DNA from 2 places in the Ralstonia sp. VS2407 genome. Region 2 is predicted to be linked to the other one. Evidence: predicted binding sites of a transcription regulator. Region 2 holds the regulator's gene; the other holds the start of a gene.
The links. Region 2 encodes LexA, which represses DNA repair genes until DNA is damaged. Its sites were predicted from a motif close to ACTGTATNNNNATACAGT; they were not measured.
Positions count from the first base shown of each region.

Region 1: recA (recombinase RecA) is a predicted target of LexA. The motif match lies at 3,609-3,626, and genes of this name have one in related genera.

Region 1 covers NZ_JBRFVG010000007.1:190,004-199,637, forward strand. Annotated here, with positions in the region: gene ACU8YE_RS14070 (DUF294 nucleotidyltransferase-like domain-containing protein) at 1-256, shown strand, start outside; gene ACU8YE_RS14075 (3'-5' exonuclease) at 273-923, shown strand; gene ACU8YE_RS14080 (sodium/substrate symporter small subunit) at 932-1,243, opposite strand; gene ACU8YE_RS14085 (sensor histidine kinase) at 1,240-2,808, opposite strand; gene ACU8YE_RS14090 (response regulator) at 2,801-3,514, opposite strand; gene recA (recombinase RecA) at 3,780-4,838, shown strand; gene recX (recombination regulator RecX) at 4,935-5,414, shown strand; gene ACU8YE_RS14105 (DUF2889 domain-containing protein) at 5,701-6,327, shown strand; gene sucC (ADP-forming succinate--CoA ligase subunit beta) at 6,394-7,560, shown strand; gene sucD (succinate--CoA ligase subunit alpha) at 7,649-8,530, shown strand; gene ACU8YE_RS14120 (TerC family protein) at 8,691-9,386, shown strand; gene ACU8YE_RS14125 (pilin) at 9,572-9,634, shown strand, end outside.
Region 2 covers NZ_JBRFVG010000001.1:642,165-651,798, forward strand. Annotated here, with positions in the region: gene typA (translational GTPase TypA) at 1-5, shown strand, start outside; gene ACU8YE_RS03020 (sterol desaturase family protein) at 67-981, opposite strand; gene ACU8YE_RS03025 (enoyl-CoA hydratase/isomerase family protein) at 1,128-2,237, shown strand; gene dusA (tRNA dihydrouridine(20/20a) synthase DusA) at 2,281-3,315, shown strand; tRNA gene ACU8YE_RS03035 (tRNA-His) at 3,405-3,480, shown strand; gene ACU8YE_RS03040 (nuclear transport factor 2 family protein) at 3,517-3,915, opposite strand; gene ACU8YE_RS03045 (dipeptidase) at 4,048-5,778, shown strand; gene ACU8YE_RS03050 (cupin) at 5,794-6,105, shown strand; gene ACU8YE_RS03055 (hypothetical protein) at 6,446-6,631, opposite strand; gene lexA (transcriptional repressor LexA) at 6,751-7,401, opposite strand; gene ACU8YE_RS03065 (ferredoxin--NADP reductase) at 7,656-8,432, shown strand; gene ACU8YE_RS03070 (asparaginase) at 8,569-9,561, shown strand.

The DNA of each region.
Region 1 (9,634 bases), on a different contig from region 2:
GCGCCTGGATGCATTGGTGCGCGCCGAGGCCCTCGACGCGCACATGGCTGCCGAGTTGAGCGAGAGCCTGCACTTCCTGATGACGCTGCGGCTCAAGGCCGGGCTGGCGGAAATCGATGCGCATCAACCGGTGTCGTGCGACGTGCACCTGTCGCGCCTGTCGTCGTTGGAGCGCGATCTGCTCAAGGATGCGCTGAGCACCGTCAAACGCTTCAAGGCGCTGCTGCGGCAGCGCTGGCGGACCGAGTGGATGTGAAGATGGACGGGCAGTCATGAACGGACGGCTCTCCGACTGGCTGCAGGCACTGCAAAGGCGGCGCCAGTTGCGCAGGTTGCGCGATCCGGCGTTTCGCTTCCTGTTCGAGGCCCCGCCCCCAGATGAGTGGGTCGCGCTCGATTGCGAGACCACAGGCCTGAACGTGCGCACCGACGAGATCATCTCCATCGGCGCCGTCCGTATCGTCGGCAATCGCATTCTGACCAGCCAGCGCCTGGAATTGCTGATCAGGCCGCGCGGGGAGATGCGCGCAGACAGCATCTGCGTGCATCGTCTGCGCAACCGCGACCTGGACAGCGGTGTATCGATCGAGCAGGCCGTTCATGCACTGCTGCACTTCATCGGCAGCCGGCCATTGGTGGGTTACTACCTTGAGTTCGACGTGGCAATGCTCAATCGGGTGGTGGCGCCCATGCTTGGCATCGGCTTGCCGCAGCCCAAGATTGAAGTCTCCGCCCTGTATTACGACTATCAGTTCCGGCAGCTGCCGCCGTATCGGCAACAGGGCGACCCCGATCTGGATCTGCGCTTCGCCACTGTCATGAAGGGATTGGACTTGCCGACCTGGGACGCGCACGACGCGCTTAACGACGCGGTGATGGCAGCGTTGGCGTTTGTGAAGCTGCGCCATCTGGGTGCAGCGTAACGTCCGGGTCAGATGGACGGCGGGTGGGATGACTTAGATGCCTCGCCTTGCGCCGTTTCGTCGTCTTGTGTGGCCGCATCCGCGGCGCGGTTGGTGCGCCACGCATAGAGGACTGTAATCAGCACATACACGATGGGCGCACCCTGCGCGCCGACCCAGTAGGCGAAGGTCCAGTCCGAGTTGAAGAAGTGCGTCGACAGGTCGCGCGCAAAGAACGCGACCACGAACGTCACCACAAACCACACCGCGAGCAGCGCCGCGATCCAGCGCATGTTGGTAATCCACCGGCGGCGCGCCGGGGTTCCGGGCGTAATGCTCATGCGTTGGTTTCCTCGCCCCGCGAGCAGAGGTGCAACGTAATGCGAAAGCGCGCCCCCGCCAGCCGCGGTGACGCCTGGTACACGTTGTCGAGCACCTCGATGTCGCCGCCATGCTGCTGCACGATCTCGCGCACGATGGCCAGGCCCAGCCCGCTGCCCTCGGCTTGTGTGCCGAGAATGCGGTAGAAGCGCTGCATCACGCGTTCGCGCTCGGCCACCGGGATGCCGGGGCCGGTGTCGTCCACGTCGATGAAGACAAACGGCTCGAATGGCGCCGTAGTCACGCGCACGGTGACATGTCCGCCGTCGGGCGTGTAGCGGATCGCGTTGTCGAGGAGGTTGTTGAGCATCTCGGCGAGCATCGTCGCATTGCCCGAAATCATGACCGGCGGCCCCGGCTCCTCAAAACCGAGGTCGATCTGCTTGGCCCACGCCTTGGGCAGCCAGTCGGCCACCACCTGGCGCGACAGCGCGCAGATATCCAGCGGCACCAGACCGTCGGTCGCGCCCATGTTCTCCATGCGTGCCAGCGAGAGCAACTGCTTGACGAGGTGCGCCGTGCGATCCGAACTGTCGGCGATATGCGCGAGCGTGCGGCGCAGTTCATCGGGCGATTGTTCGCGCTGGGCCAGCTCGGCCTGCATGCGCAGCCCGGCCAGCGGCGTCTTCATCTGATGCGCGGCATCCGCAATGAAGCGCTTCTGCGTATGCACCGATTGCTCCAGCCGCCCCAGCAGATCATTGAACGACGCCACCAGCGGCGTCAGTTCCTGGGGCGCGGCGCCTTCATCGATGGGGCTGGTGTCGCCCGGGTTGCGCGCGCGAATGCGTTCCTGAATCGCATTGAGCGGCGCCAGCCCGCGCGTGAGGCCGAACCACACCAGTATCACCGCCAACGGCAGGATCACGAACTGCGGCAGGATCACGCCCTTGATGATTTCGTTGGCGAGTTGCGCGCGCTTGTCGAGCGTCTCCGCCACCTGCACCAGCGCGGGCTTGCCGTCGGAGCCCGGCCGCTGCACGAAGGTATACGCAACACGAATCTCTGCGCCGTGGATGTGGTCGTCGCGCAGTTGCACGAGGCCACCGGCGTTGGCGTCTTCTTCGGGCGGCAGCGGGAGGTCGCGATCACCCGAGACAAACTCACCGTTGGTGCCGAGCACCTGGTAGTAGATATTGTCGGTTTCGTCCGCACGCAAAATCTCACGCGCCGAGATCGGCAGTTGCAGCGTCACGCGTCCATTCACCTCGCGCAACTGCTGGCTGAGCACGATCGCGCTCGATTCCAGCGCGCGGTCATATGGCGCATTCGCAATCGACTTGGCCACCAGGTACGTCACCGCAATGCTCATCGGCCACAGCAACAGCAGCGGCGCGAGCATCCAGTCGAGAATTTCGCCGAAGAGGGATCGGGCGACGGGCCGCGTGGCGTCGTCTTCGAGGTGGGGGAGGGTGTCGGCGAGGTCGCTGTCCTCGTCACGGCCATTGGGCCCGGGCGCCGCATCGCCGCGCTCGCGCAGCGACGCGCGATGCCGACGCCACGGCCAGGCCAGCCGGTCACCCATGGGCAGCTGTCGCGGTGGTGGTCGTTGGGGTGGCCATGCGTTCCAGGCAATAGCCCAGCCCGCGCACGGTCGCGATGCGGATGCCTTCCACCTCGATCTTCTTGCGCAGCCGGTGGATGTAGACCTCGATGGCGTTGTTGCTGACTTCCTCGCCCCAGCCGCAGAGGTGGTCGACCAACTGCTCTTTCGAGACCAGGCGGCCGACGCGCGCCAGCAGGATCTCCAGCAGCCCGATCTCACGCGCCGACAGTTCCACCACCTGGTCGTGGATATAGGCGATGCGCCCGACCTGGTCGAACGCCAGCGGCCCATGGCGCACGAGCGTGGCGCCCCCGCCGGTGCCGCGCCGCACCAGCGCACGCACGCGCGCTTCCAGTTCGGATAGCGCGAACGGCTTGGCCATGTAATCGTCGGCGCCCAGGTCCAGGCCCTTGACGCGTTCCTCCACACTGTCGGCGGCGGTCAGGATCAGCACCGGCAGCATGGCCCCGCGCGAGCGCAGGCGTTTGAGGACCTCCAGCCCCGACATGCGCGGCAGGCCCACGTCGAGAATCAGCAGATCATAGGTCTGTGCCGTCTGCGCGGACAGAGCCGCGTCGGCAGTCGCCCCATCGGAGGCTTGGTCGACGGCGTAACCCGCCTGGCGTAGCGAGCGTGTGAGCCCGTCAGCCAGCGTGGCGTCGTCTTCGGCAATCAGGATGCGCATGCGTGTCTCCCCGCGATGCCGGGCAAGATGTCTTGCCCATCCCGCCCGCTACATTGTTTTCGCGCGACATATGTTCTGGAGACTTGTCAAAACCACTGGTTTTTTATACAGTACTCCGAATTCGCGGTGCTGTAGTCTTGGCGGCGCTAAAGTCATGGAATGGGTCGCGTCGGGGCAATCAGCCAGCGGCCCGTTGTTGCAGGCAACCGCTGGAATCGCAAGCCCTTGCGGCCCATTTATACACCAATTTGCACGAAGGACGACCATGGAAGACGGTAAGAAGGCAGCCGCGATGAGCGCGGAAAAGCAGAAGGCGCTGGCTGCCGCGCTCGCGCAGATCGAAAAGCAGTTCGGCAAGGGCTCCATCATGAAGATGGGCGACGCCGAGGTCGAGCCGGTCCAGGTCGTGTCGACGGGTTCGCTGGGGCTGGACGTGGCGCTGGGCGTTGGCGGCCTGCCGCGCGGCCGCGTCATTGAAATCTACGGTCCGGAATCGTCGGGCAAGACCACGCTGACACTGCAAGTGGTTGCCGAGATGCAGAAGCTGGGCGGTACTTGCGCCTTCATCGACGCAGAACATGCGCTTGACGTCACTTATGCTGACAAGATTGGCGTCAGCGTGCCGGACTTGCTGATCTCCCAGCCGGACACGGGTGAACAGGCCCTGGAAATTGCCGATGCGCTGGTGCGCTCGGGCTCGGTCGACCTGATCGTCATCGACTCGGTGGCCGCGCTGGTGCCGAAGGCTGAAATTGAAGGCGAAATGGGCGACGCGTTGCCGGGCCTGCAGGCCCGTCTGATGAGCCAGGCGCTGCGCAAACTGACCGGCACCATCAAGAAGACCAATTGCATGGTCATCTTCATCAACCAGATCCGCATGAAGATCGGCGTGATGTTCGGCTCGCCGGAAACGACCACGGGTGGTAACGCGCTCAAGTTCTACGCTTCGGTGCGTCTGGACATCCGCCGCATCGGCTCGATCAAGAAGGGCGACGACGTGGTCGGCAACGAGACCAAGGTCAAGGTCGTCAAGAACAAGGTGGCGCCGCCGTTCCGCGAGGCCATCTTCGACATCCTGTATGGCCAGGGCGTGTCGCGCGAGGGCGAAATCATCGACCTCGGTGTGGAAGCCAAGATTGTTGAAAAGTCCGGCGCCTGGTACAGCTACGGCGGCGAGCGCATCGGCCAAGGCCGCGACAACTGCCGTGAATACCTGCGTGAGAACCCCGACCTTGCCCGCGACATCGAAAACAAGGTTCGCGAAGCACTGGGCGTGACGCCGATGGGCGCCATCGCAGTGGCCGAGGAAGTCGGAGAAGAGTAATTGGGTTGGCCGTCGACGCAGATCGACGGCTCTATCGAGCTTCATACGCCTGCCGTCCCCCAACGGTGGGCGTTTTCTTTTTGAGCCTGGAACCGTATGCCGTTGCCGCGCCCACCGTTATCGCTCAAGGCTCGTGCGCTGGGCTATCTGTCTCGGCGCGAGCACAGCCGCATCGAATTGCGCCGTAAGTTGGCTCCGCACGCCGCATCCGCCGAGGAGGTCGACGCGCTGCTGGATTGGCTGGAAGGCGAGAACTGGCTCTCCAACACACGGTTTGCCGAAAGCATGGTGCACCGCCGCGCAGGTCGCTACGGTACAGCGCGCTTGATGCAGGAGCTGAAAACGCATCAGCTGGGCGCAGAGACGCTGGGCGAGGTCAAGGCCCAACTGCAAAGCACGGAAGCGGCACGGGCGAAAGCCCTGTGGGAAAAGCGCTTCGGCCGCCCACCGGCCGACTTGGCCGAACGGGCCAAGCAGGTGCGATACATGATGGCGCGTGGATTCTCCAGGGCCGTGGTCTCGCGCATCATTGCAGGCACCGATGAACTGCTCGAAGATGGGGACGGGTCGGACTGAGTACTGTCGATCTTGCAACAATTCGTCCGGACAATTCATTTGTGTGCGGATCGCGTGAGTTGCACCTCTCGAGGTTGTTGCAACCACTTTCACACTGCATTGCAGCACGCGACCTGCCCGGTCGTGGCGACGTGTTAAAATCCAAGTCTTTGATATCGCCCTCAATTCTGGTTGCTGGGCGGTAGTGTTCGTGTGTGGCGGCTGATGCGCTTCTACATACGTCCTGCAGGCGATGCGCGAGATCCGCGTGCGCCGCCTCCATCGGTCCTATCGGTCTGTCTGGTCCATGCCTCTGTCTGCCCCCGTCCCGCGCGTCATGCGCCACCGCCGTGCCATCACGGTGGAGGCCTATTTGCGGGAAGACGGCTTGTGGGACATCGAAGCGCGCCTGACCGACACCAAACCACGCGACATCCCCCTGGCCAGCGGCGGCGTGCGCCCCGAGGGCCAGCCGCTGCATGACCTGTGGCTGCGCGTGACGATCGATACCCGCATGAACGTCGTGGATGCCGAAGCGTGTTCCGACTGGGTGCCGTACCCCACACATTGCGACACGATTGGCCCCGCCTACCGAAAGCTCATCGGCCTGAACCTGATGAAGGGATTTCGAAAGGCCTCGCGTGAGAGACTTGGCGGCGTGGCGGGTTGTACGCATCTGACCGAGCTGTGTGGCGTGCTGCCGACCGCCGCCATCCAGGCCTTCGCGGGCGACGTCTTCCCGGTGCGCGACAACTCGAACGACCTCCGGCCTGTCGAGCCCGGTGAAAAACCGCCTTATCAACTCCACGGCTGCCATGCCCTGCATCTTGAGGGCGAGGTGGTCCGCAAGCATTACCCGCGCTGGTTTGCATATCAGCCCGAAGCCAAGATCCAACCGCCACCCACCGAACTGTCGCCTGAGCCCTCGTCCTGAAGGGCACCGCGCTGTTCGCGTTTTCAATACTCATCACACTCACTCTGCCTAGCAAAGGAAACACGCATGAATATCCATGAGTACCAAGGCAAGGAAATCCTGCGCAAATACAATGTGCCGGTTCCGCGCGGCATTCCGGCCTTCTCGGTCGACGAGGCTATCAAGGCCGCAGAAACCCTGGGCGGCCCGGTGTGGGTCGTGAAGGCGCAGATTCATGCGGGCGGCCGTGGCAAGGGCGGCGGCGTGAAGGTGGCCAAGAGCATGGAGCAGGTCAAGGAATACGCCAGCAGCATCCTGGGCATGACGCTGGTGACGCACCAGACCGGTCCGGAAGGCAAGCTGGTCAAGCGTCTGCTGATCGAAGAAGGCGCGGACATCAAGAAGGAACTGTACGTGTCGCTGGTGGTGGACCGTGTGTCGCAGCAGGTCGCGCTGATGGCCTCGAGCGAAGGCGGCATGGACATCGAAGAAGTCGCAGAATCGCACCCGGAAAAAATCCACACGCTTCTGATCGATCCGCAAGCCGGCCTGCAAGACGCCCAGGCTGACGACATCGCCCGCAAGATCGGCGTGCCCGACGCGAGCGTGCCGCAAGCCCGTCAAGCCCTGCAGGGCCTGTACAAGGCATTCTGGGAAACCGACGCTTCGCAAGCTGAAATCAACCCGCTGATCCTGACCGGCGACGGCAAGGTCATCGCGCTGGACGCCAAGTTCAACTTCGATTCGAACGCGCTGTTCCGTCACCCGGAAATCGTTGCCTACCGCGATCTGGATGAAGAAGACCCGGCTGAAATCGAAGCCTCGAAGTTCGACCTGGCCTACATCTCGCTCGACGGCAACATCGGTTGCCTGGTGAACGGCGCCGGCCTGGCCATGGCCACGATGGACACCATCAAGCTGTTCGGTGGCGAGCCGGCCAACTTCCTCGATGTGGGCGGCGGTGCCACCACTGAGAAGGTGACCGAAGCCTTCAAGCTGATGCTGAAGAACCCGGACGTGAAGGCCATTCTGGTCAACATCTTCGGCGGCATCATGCGTTGCGACGTGATCGCCGAAGGCGTGATCGCGGCGGCGAAGGCTGTGTCGCTGTCGGTGCCGCTGGTCGTGCGCATGAAGGGCACCAACGAAGACCTCGGCAAGAAGATGCTGGCTGACTCGGGTCTGCCCATCATTGCCGCAGACACGATGGCAGAGGCCGCCGAGAAGGTCGTGGCCGCAGCCGCCGGCAAGTAAGCCGCCCGCTGACCCAACCATACGCGAACGCGAGTTGCGCCCGCTGCTGAGTACGTCGGCGCGGCTCGCTGCATAAAAGGATTACAGCATGTCGATTCTGATCAACAAAGATACCAAGGTCATCACCCAGGGGATCACCGGTAAGACCGGCCAGTTCCACACCCGCGGCTGCCGCGATTACGCCAACGGCAAGAACTGCTTCGTCGCAGGCGTGAACCCGAAGAAGGCCGGCGAAGACTTCGAAGGCATTCCCATCTACGCAACCGTCAAGGACGCCAAGGCACAGACCGGCGCGACCGTGTCGGTGATCTACGTGCCGCCCGCAGGCGCCGCTGACGCCATCTGGGAAGCTGTCGAAGCCGAACTGGACCTGGTGGTTTGCATCACCGAAGGCATCCCCGTGCGCGACATGATGATGGTCAAGGACAAGATGCGTAAGGCCGGCAGCAAGACGCTGCTGCTGGGCCCGAACTGCCCGGGCCTGATCACGCCGGACGAAATCAAGATCGGCATCATGCCGGGCCACATCCACCGCAAGGGCCGCATCGGCGTGGTGTCGCGCTCGGGCACGCTGACGTACGAAGCCGTGGGCCAGCTGACCGCGCTGGGCCTGGGCCAATCGTCGGCAGTCGGTATCGGCGGCGACCCGATCAACGGTCTGAAGCACATCGACGTGATGAAGATGTTCAACGACGATCCGGAAACGGACGCCGTGGTCATGATTGGTGAGATCGGCGGTCCGGACGAAGCCAACGCGGCTTACTGGATCAAGGACAACATGAAGAAGCCGGTGGTTGGCTTCATCGCTGGCGTGACCGCGCCTCCGGGCAAGCGCATGGGCCACGCCGGCGCGCTGATCTCGGGCGGTGCCGACACCGCGCAAGCGAAGCTGGACATCATGGAAGCCTGCGGCATCAAGACCACCAAGAACCCGTCGGAAATGGCACGTCTGCTCAAGGCGATGCTGTAATCGGCAAGGTTTGAGGTTATGCGAGAACGGGAGGCCTGGCCTCCCGTTTTTGTTTGGTCGCGACGCAGCATGCGATCCAGGCACGACATGTGTATAAGCAAACAAGATGCTGCAAGCGGGCTCACCGCAAGCCAACCCAAAGGACATCTACGAGAACACTATGGCGCTCACCTCAAGCGCATTCTGGTTCGCACTCGGCTCCATCATCCTGACCAACATCGTGCTGTCGGGCGACAACGCGGTCGTCATCGCGCTGGCCGCGCGCAACCTACCCAAGCGCCAGCAGAAACAGGCCATTTTCTGGGGCAGCGCCGGCGCGATTGTGCTGCGCGTCGTGCTGACCGTGCTGGCCGTCAAGCTGCTTGCGCTGCCGTATCTGAAAACGATTGGCGCGCTGCTGCTCGCCTACATCGGCGTGAAGCTGCTCACGGAAGCCGAAGATGAAGCCGCCGATCGCCATCAGCGTGCCGGCCTATGGCCCGCCATCCAGACAATCCTTATCGCCGACTTTGTGATGTCGCTCGATAACGTCGTCGCCGTGGCTGCCGCTGCGGAGAAAGGGCCGCCGGGCACGACGTTTCTGCTGCTGGTGCTGGGGCTTGGCTTCTCGGTGCCGTTGATCGTGTTCGGCAGCACGCTGCTGGTAGGGATCATGGCGCGCTTCCCGGTCATCATCACGCTCGGGGCGGCACTGCTTGGGTATCTGGCTGGCGACATGCTGGTCACCGATCCCGTTGATGCCGTGTGGTTTGAGCACGTGGTCCCGTATGCGGACGTGGTGGTGGGATGCGTTGGAGCGCTGTTGGTGGTGGGCGTAGGCCGCTGGCTCGGCCGGCGAACGTTGCGCCAGGTCTAGTCCGAAGGGTTCCCCCCGAAAGTAGGTGATGACGGGTTCTGTCGAGAATTCTGTCAAGAACGGTCAGATTTGGCCTCGAATTCCGGCCAAAGTGCGCCAGTTTTTGCGCGGATACACAATGTGTGCCATGGCATGGTCCCTGCAAGGTGGCCTCCCAACAACAAAATGCCTTTTGGGGAGAGGTCATGGGCTTCAAGTACAGCAAGGGAACAAGGCGTCGGGCGCGCGGCTTTACGCTGATCGAACTG
Region 2 (9,634 bases):
TCTGATCGCCAGTCGATCTGCCAGAAAAAAGCCCCGAGATGTCGGGGCGTTTTTTTTGCTTAGCGCTCAGGACGGATAGCCGATATGGTCGGGCTCAGCCGTCAAGGTGGAGCGCGGGCTGCGCCACTCGGGTGGCTTCCACAGGTAGCGAATATCCCGATCGCGGAACGCGTCTGCCCACATGTCGCGCCATTCGTGGAAGGTGAGGGTGATCGGGTTGTGCGTGTGGACCTGCCGCGTGATGCCAAAGACGGGCGCGTCTTTCTCGGGCACGAAGCTGCCGAACATGCGATCCCAGATGGTCAGCACGCCGGCGTAGTTTCGGTCAATGTACTGGGGGTTCTTGGCATGGTGCACGCGATGCACCGACGGCGTATTCACGTATTGCCCGAGCCACCGCCAGAAGCCGGCGTAGCGCGAATCTAGTGCACCCAGCCGCGTATGCACGAAGAACTGGAACGCCAGGTTCAGACCCACAGCCAGGATCACCCAGTCCGGCGTAAAGCCGATCCACGCAAGCGGAATCCAGAACAGCCACATGCCAGAAATCGGATAGGTCAGGCTCTGGCGGAATGCCGTCGAAAAATTCATGCCTTCCGACGAGTGGTGCGTCACATGCGAGGCCCACATCCAGCGCACGCGATGGCTGGCGCGGTGGAAGAAGTAGTACAGAAAATCCTGCAACAGCAGGAGCAGCACGAATGACCACCACGTTTCAGGCACGGCGCGCAGGCCGTGGCTGTACGTCCATGCGTACACCGTCTTGATCATCAGCCACAGGAAGAACGCGTCCGACGCCTGGTGCATGAGCGCGAGGCACGCGTTTGAAACGGTGTCCTTGAGGCTGTAGACGGACGGATCGCGCTTGCGCCAGTACCACGCCTCCGCGCCGATGGTCAGCAGGAAGACCGGCGCAAAGGCCAGCAGAATCAGGCCTGGGTCGAAACTCGACGCGCCCGGGGTGGCGTTGGCAGGGGTCATTGAATTGTTGTGATGTGTGTCGTCTCCAACCGCCAGGTATACGCCCAACACCCGCGCCGCGAAAGGGGGCAGGCTAGAGCCATTCCTCGCTTCAATACGCTGTCGTGTACAGTGCGTGCCGTTATTCCCACAACAACATCCGAGACATGCAATCCACCGTTTCCATCGCGCCGCAGGCTGAAGTTCAACCCAACGTGATCGCCGAAGTACGCGGCGGCATCGGTTGGCTGACGCTGAACCGGCCGCAGGCGCTCAACGCGCTGTCGCTGGAGATGATCCGCGCGATGTCGCATGCGCTGTTGGCCTGGCAGCACGATCCGGAAGTCCACGCCGTCATCCTGCGCGGCGAAGGCGGCAAGGCCCTGTGCGCAGGCGGCGACATCCGCTTCTTCCACCGCGCCGCCACGGCCAACGACCCGCAACTCATCACCTTTTTCACCGAGGAATACCGCCTCAATCACCTGATTTTCAGCTATGCCAAGCCCTACATCGCGGTGATGGACGGTGTGGTCATGGGCGGTGGCATGGGCATCTCGCAAGGCGCATCGCTGCGCGTGGTGACCGAGCGCACCAAGATGGCCATGCCCGAAACCAATATCGGCTTGTTCCCAGACGTGGGCGGTGGCTGGTTCCTGGCGCGCGTGCCCGGCCATGTGGGCGAATATCTGGGCGTGACGGGGCAGATGATCGCAGCGGCGGACGCGTTGTCGGTGGGCCTTGCCGATTGCCACGTCACCACCGAGGCGCTGTCGGCCATCGTCCAGCGCCTGCACGACGGCAACTGGAGCAGCGCCGAGCAGATCGCCGCGTGTTTTACCGAAGCCGCTTCGGCGCCCGATGATGCCAAGGCCATCATCGCACCGCACCGCGAGGCCATCGATGACTGCTTCAGCCAGGGGAGCGTGCAAGGCATCTTCGCCGATCTGGCCGGCAGCACGGACGCCGAATGGGCAGCACAGACCGCCGCGCACATGGCCAAGCGCTCGCCGTTGATGATGGCGGTGACACTGGAGCTGATCCGCCGTGGCCGCCATACCACCTTGGCCGACGAGCTGCGCCGCGAACTCGACATGATGACGCACGTGTTTGCCGAAGGCGACGGTATCGAAGGCATTCGCGCGCTCGCGGTCGACAAGGACCATGCGCCCAAGTGGAAGCACACCAGCATCGACGCCGTGCGTGACGATGAAGTGACTGCGTTCTTTGTCTCGCCGTGGCGCCATGAGCAGCATCCGCTGCTGGGGCTGTCGGACTAGAACCGGTAAACTGCGCGCCTGGATTTTGAATCGTTGACTTGCTGTGACCGCTGAACGCCCCACGCCGAACCCCCGCCGCTTGTCGGTCGCGCCCATGATGGATTGGACGGACCGCCATTGCCGGTTCTTCCATCGCCAGATCTCGCGCCACACGTGGCTCTACACGGAAATGGTGACCACCGGCGCGCTGCTCCACGGCGACGTCCCGCGCCACCTCGATTTCGACGAGGTCGAGCATCCGGTGGCGCTCCAGCTGGGGGGCAGCGAACCTGATGATCTGGCACAGGCCGCGCGCCTCGGCCAGCAATGGGGCTACAAAGAGATCAACCTCAACTGCGGCTGCCCGTCTGAGCGCGTGCAACGTGGAGCATTCGGCGCATGTCTCATGGCCGAGCCCAAGCTGGTGGCGCAGGGCGTCAAGGCGATGCGCGATGCGGTGTCGATTCCGGTCACGGTCAAGCACCGCATCGGCATCGACGCCATCGAGACCTACGATTTCGTGCGGGATTTCGTCGGCACCATCGCCGAGGCGGGTTGCGAGACCTTCATCGTCCACGCGCGCAACGCCATCCTGAAAGGCCTGAGCCCCAAGGAAAACCGCGAGATTCCGCCGCTACGGTACGAAGTCGTCTACCAGCTCAAGCGCGATTTTCCGCATCTGGAAATCCTCCTTAACGGCGGGGTGCAGACGCTGGAGCAGGTCGACTCGCATCTCGCGCATGTGGATGGCGTCATGATCGGCCGCGAGGCGTATCACCATCCGCACCTGATGGCTGCGTTCGATGCGCGGTACTACTGCGCAGCTACGGAGGCCCCCACGCGCGCCGCGGTGGAAGAGGCGATGATCGGCTACGTCGGCCGCTGGGTGGAGCGCGGAGGCTACGCGGGGGCGGCGGTGCGGCACATGCTCGGACTGTATCGCGGTGTGGCGGGTGCCCGCGGCTGGCGGCGCGTGCTGTCGGATTCCAAGGCGCTGGGTCGCGTCAAGACGCTGGCCGACGCCCACGCGCTCTTCGACGAGGCGCGGGCGTACCTGCGGCGCGGCGAAGAATCAGGCGAGGAGGCGGTCGCCGTATAAATTGCGCGACCCCCCTAGGCACGCTGAAAGAATGTTTGTATAATTTCGTTTTTCGCCGAGCAGTTGTCAGTTTTGCTGTTCGCACGATGGTGGCTGTAGCTCAGTTGGTAGAGTCCCAGATTGTGATTCTGGTTGTCGTGGGTTCGAATCCCATCAGTCACCCCAAGGTTTCAATAAAAAAGCCCGCTTCTGCGGGCTTTTTTACGTCTGCGCGTCGGCTACCACCGTACCCTGGTGATACACCACCTTCCAGCCATCGGCCGTCCGCCGCCATAACGTCGCCCGGCGCGTCGTCCGGTTCGATTGCACCAAGGTGTACGTCAGCAAGTAGTTGTCGGGCGCGATCTCCTGGCAGCGGAAATCGCGCGTTTGCCAGAAATCCTCGCCGATATGGCCATGCCGGGCATCGAGAACGCCGAGCACATAGCTGCGGCTATAGCGTTGACCTGACGCACCGGTTTCCCAGAAATCTTCCGTGGTCATGCGCTCGAAGTCTTCGCGGCGCGTGCCCAATTCGGGGCGATGGAAGATGGGTTCGCGCCGGCGCAGTTCTTCCAGCACGCTCAGCAGAGCTGGGGCGGTATCCAGAGACGGTTCCATGCGGCAAGCCTCCTTGGAAAACTCCAAGCATACTGCTCAGCGTGCGTAGCTTAGCGTTTTTCGCGCCGCACAATGCGGGGCTTGCGCTTCGCCCCTATGATGGCGCCTTCGCCTTTTCCGGAAACCACTTCGATGCAACGCACTGCCCGTATTGGCCTGTCTTCGCTGACGATCGCACTGTCGCTGGCTTGCGGCACCGGCGCCTTTGCCGCCACGCTTCAGAAACCCCAGCTCGATGCGTTGCTCGCCGCTGAACAATCCTCGGCGTCGGCTGACCTGAACAGCTTTCTCGCGGCAGTCGCCAAGGCAGATCCGCAAGTTGCACGCAGTGTCGCCGCATACCAGAAGAAGGCCGTGCTCACTGGCGACGACCTCGTCAACATTGGGCGTCTGCTGGGTCTGTACAACCGCCTGCACAATCAGCAGGCCGTGATCGCCTCGATCGAGAGGATGGTCGCGCTGCCGACGGTGCGTGACGACAAAATTCCGCAATACGAGAACCCCGCCATCGTGGCGTTCGGCAAGCTGGTCGAGGGCATGGCGCGCGACTTCGGCCTGAAATACCGCAACGTCGACAACCGCGTCTTCGAAGTCACGCTGCCGGGCACAGGCTCTGACGAATTCGGCATCCTGACCCACGCCGACGTTGTGCCCGCCAAGGCGGAAGAATGGGTGCTCGGCGACGGCACCAAGCTCGATCCGTTCAAGGTCACGCGCGTCGGCAATCTGCTGTACGGCCGCGGCACGATTGACGACAAGGGGTCCATTGCTGCCGCGATGTACGCCATGAAAACGGTCAAGGACAGCGGCGTGCCGCTCGCGCGCACGATCCGCCTGATGATCGAAACCACCGAAGAAACCGGTGGCGATGGCATGAAGTACTACCGTGAACACACGCAATTGCCGGCGTACAACATCGTGCTCGACAGCAAGTACCCGGCCGTCGTTGCGGAGAAAGGCACCGGCGCATTGAAGGTGTTTTTCCCTGCGCAGGCCGGTGATGCGACGCACACGGCCATCGTTTCGATGACGGGCGCGGCGTCGGCCAGCTCCATCCCACAAACGGCCACGGCTACCCTCAAGGGCGGGGATCTGGGCGTGGCGGCCGCCGCGCTCGAAGCCAAACGCGATGCGTTTGTGAGTAGCTTGGCCGCACAGGGCAAGTTTGCAATTGACATCACGCACACCGCGGACAGCATCGTCGTGAAGGTGACCGGCACCTCCGCACACGGTTCGCGCCCGGAAGAGGGCGTGAACCCGCTGCCGCGCTTGGCGCTCTTCCTGCGTGCAGCTGATCTTGGCCTGGCAGACAACGCCTACGTCCACGCCGTGCGGTATCTGGCCGAAGTTTACGGCACCGATTACCTCGGCAACACCATGGGCGTGGCCTACAAGGATGACTTCATGGGCCCGCTCACCATCTCGCCTACGGTGATCGGCGACAAGAACGGCCGCGTGGAGGTGACCGCCAACGTGCGCATGCCGCGCGGCAAAACGCCCGATGCGCTGCGTGGCGAGATCGCCGGCAAGATCAACGCATGGGCCACCGCCAACCATGTCGCCCTGGAGATCAATCATGACCAGGGCAACTGGATGGCGCGCGATCCGAAGGGCGCGTGGTTGTCGACGCTGCTCAACATCTACGGCGACACGACTGGCCTCGACGCCAAGCCCGTCCCGACGGCCGGCAGCACGACCGCCAAGCTGATGCCGAATGCCATCAACTTCGGCCCGGCGATGCCCGGCAAGAAGTACACCGCGCACAACGCCAACGAGTACAAGGAAGTGCCGGACCTGGACCTCGATATGCAGATGTTCACCGAGATGCTGGTGCGCATTGGCAATCTGCCTTACATGCAGTAACCGCCGGGAACCGCCATGAACATCATCCGCGCCAAGTCGTTTACTGCTGAGCATGCCTGGGGCGCGCTCGACATTGCCAACATGAGCGGCATTACCACGCGCTTGCATTGGACCGACCAGCCTTATCGCTGGCATGTGAACGATGGCGAGGAGGTGTTCGTGGTGCTCGACGGCACGGTCGACATGCATTACCGCGAAGCCGGCGAAGAGAAGGTCGCGGTGCTGGAGCCCGGTGACATCTTCTTCGCCGGTGTCGGCTGCGAGCACGTGGCGCACCCGCGCGGCGAGGCAAGAATTCTCGTTGTCGAGAAAGCGGGGAGCGTGTAGCGGATCGCCAGCCGGTTGCGGCGAAAAAAAAGCCCGCAATGTGCGGGCTTCGAATTCAGCGATCTCATTGCCCCTGAGGGCATTGGCAATACTACTGTCACGTACGCCAAACAACATCGGGGTAAACGTCCGTTTTGCTGAGGGAACATCGTTGAATGTGCTGCTGCAGCAACTTGCGAACAAAAAAACAGCCCGCTCAAGCGGCGGGCCGAAAATCAGTTGAAGAAAGCCCTGTCCTCAGGGCAGGGCAAGTGTATGAAATCAGTTGCGGCGGCAGCATTGGGGTATGCCCTGATCGGCTGCGGTAGCGCCATGCAAAGCCCTTCATCGTCGTCTTCCCTTAGCAGCTTTCGGCGCCAGCAGCACGTGAACCCGCCGGAATCGCATCCAGCATGCGGCAGATGGCGGCCATGCTGCCGACCATCGTACGGCGCTGCTCCCCCTGATAAATGCGCACGCCCTGGGTTTGGCGGAAGGGCACCGGCTGTACCGGACGGCGGCGGGAAGACATCGATCCGAGTCGCATGGCAGACCTCGTGAGTTCGGGTGGAAAAGCGAGTGGCAAGACTCCGCCCTGGCGGGCCGATGGCTCACCTCCAGGTTGGATCAAACGGCCAAGGTTTGGCGCTGGGATGCGCCGGAGACTTACGGAGCAGCGGGCCGGATCAGACCGACGGCCAAGCCCTCCAGGTGAAACTCATCACGATCCAGATCAACGTGGATCGGTTCGAAATCCGGATTCTCGGCAATCAGTTCGACATGGCGGCCTTTGCGCTGGAAGCGCTTGACCGTGACGTCGTCGCCCAATCGAGCAACAACGATCTTGCCGTTGGTGGCTTCGGCAGCGCGCTGCACGGCCAGCAGATCACCGTCCAGAATGCCGGCGTCGCGCATGCTCATGCCACGCACCTTCAGCAGAAAATCGGGCTGCGCAGAAAACAGCGACGGATCGACCTGATACTGGCGATCAATGTGCTCTGCAGCCAGGATCGGACTGCCGGCAGCCACACGGCCCACCAACGGCAGCGTCAATTGCATCAACCCCATCGACGGCAGCGAGAACTGATGCTGCGCCGTGTCGCCGGCCGCCCGCAGCCGAATGCCGCGCGAGGCGCCAGGCGTCAGTTCGATCACGCCCTTGCGTGCCAGCGCGCGCAGGTGTTCCTCGGCCGCATTGGGCGATGAAAAACCGAACTCTGCGGCAATCTCGGCGCGTGTGGGCGGGAAGCCCGTGCGCTGGATCGTCTGACGGATCAAGTCGTAAATCTGCTGTTGGCGAGGGGTGAGGGCGGCCATTGGCGTACTGTATATTTGAACAGGTGCTGTGATTTTATACAGTGACGCGGGAAGCGCAAGTGATTTTGTTGTGATGTGTTGCGTGAGCACCCGGCCCTTATGACCGGCGTCAAAACCTATGCGACTGGTTAGAAGCTTATGCGCAATCCATGCAGGCGCGGCCGCGGCGAATCGCATAAAATCAAGGTCTTGACCGATTTTTTGCATCGCCACATAGCCCGATTGAGCCTCGTTGGGCTGGCCCGAACGTCACCATGTCCGCCTTCAATCAAGAGACCGTTCTGAGCGTCCATCACTGGAACGACTCGCTGTTCAGCTTCAAGACCACGCGCGATCAGGCGCTGCGCTTCCATAACGGCCACTTCGTCATGATTGGGCTGGAGGTCGAGGGCAAGCCGCTGATGCGCGCCTACAGCATCGCCAGCCCGAACTATGAAGAGCACCTCGAGTTCTTCAGCATCAAGGTGCAGAACGGCCCGCTGACGTCGCGCCTGCAGCATCTGAAGGTGGGCGACAAGCTGCTGGTGAGCAAGAAGCCGGTCGGCACGCTCGTGCTGGATGATCTGCTGCCCGGCAAGAACCTGTATCTGTTCGGCACTGGCACCGGCCTCGCGCCCTTCATGAGCATCATCCAAGACCCGGACACTTACGAGCGCTTCGAGAAGGTCGTGCTGCTGCACGGCGTGCGCCAAGTGAGCGAGCTGGCCTATGCCGACTTCATCACCCGCGAATTGCCGAATAACGAGTTCTTCGGCGATCAGGTGCGCGAGAAGCTGATCTACTACCCGACCGTCACGCGCGAGCCGTTCCGCAACATGGGCCGCCTGACCGACCTCGTCGATAACGGCAAGCTTTCTGCCGACATCGGCCTGCCCCCGATGGACCCGGCTGTCGACCGGGCGATGATTTGCGGCAGCCCGGCCATGCTGGAAGACACCTGCAAGCTGCTTGATGCCCGCGGTTTCAAGATTTCGCCGCGTATGGGCGAAGCCGGGGACTACGTGATCGAGCGCGCCTTCGTCGAGAAATAATCGACACGGCTCCCGCTGCAAACGCCGGCCTGTGTGCCGGCGTTTTGTTTTCTGGGCGCACAGGGCAATCCCGCGTCGGCAAAGGCGGGGCGGGCGGATACAATGCGCGCCTTGCCCACAACGCATGTCTGCAACGATGTCCTTGCCTACCATCGCCATCCTCGCCACCGGCGGCACAATCGCCGGCTCTGCTGACGACGCTGGCTCCGCCGCACGCTATCGCGCTGGCGCCGTCCCCATCGATCAACTGCTTGCGGCCAGCAAGCTCGGTTTGGAGCGCCTTGCCAACGTGCGCGCCGAGCAGGTCGCCCAGATCGACAGCAAGGACCTGACGTTCGACGTGTGGGAAAAACTGGTGGCGCGGATCCGTCACTGGATCGACGTCGAGCGTGTGGACGGCGTGGTCATCACGCACGGCACCGACACGCTGGAAGAAACCGCGATGCTGCTGCACCTGACGCAGCAGACCGATACGCCGATTGTTCTGACGGCGGCGATGCGGCCGTCGACGTCGCTGTCGGCGGATGGGCCGTTGAATCTGCTGAATGCGGTGCGGCTGGCAGCCAGTCCATCGGCGCGCGGGCGCGGCGTTCTGGTTGCGCTCAACCAGCGTGTGCATGCCGCTCGCGATGTGCAGAAGGGACACACTTACGCGGTCGAGGCGTTTGTCTCGCCGGACACGGGCCCGCTGGGTTTTGTGCTCGACGCGCAAGTACAGTTTCAGCGTGCAGCGCAGCGTGTAGCCGCAACCGACGTGCTGCCGATGCCGCCCGCAGGCCAGTGGCCGTGGGTTGAGGTTGTGGCGAGCTATGCGCAGCCCGATACGCGCTTGGTTGATGCCCTGGTCGCCGCTGGCGTGAAGGGGCTGGTCGTTGCCGCAACCGGCGCGGGCTCCATCCATGCGAATCTTGAGGCGGCGCTGAACCGAGCGAGTCAGCAGGGCGTTTTCGTGCTGCGTTCCACGCGTACCGGTGCCGGCGTGGTGCCCGCGCAGCCGGGCGGAGAGCGCTGGGCATCGAGCGGCTCGCTGAACCCCTATAAGGCGCGTGTGCTGCTGACGTTGCTTCTGGCCTCGGGCCGCGCCCAGGCAGAAGTTGCCTCCCTGCAGCAAGTCATTGATCGATATTGAAAAAATCGCCAAGGCCTGCGTATAATGGCAGGCTAACCAACCTTGCTGCACCGGAGTGTGACGCCCGGGCGGC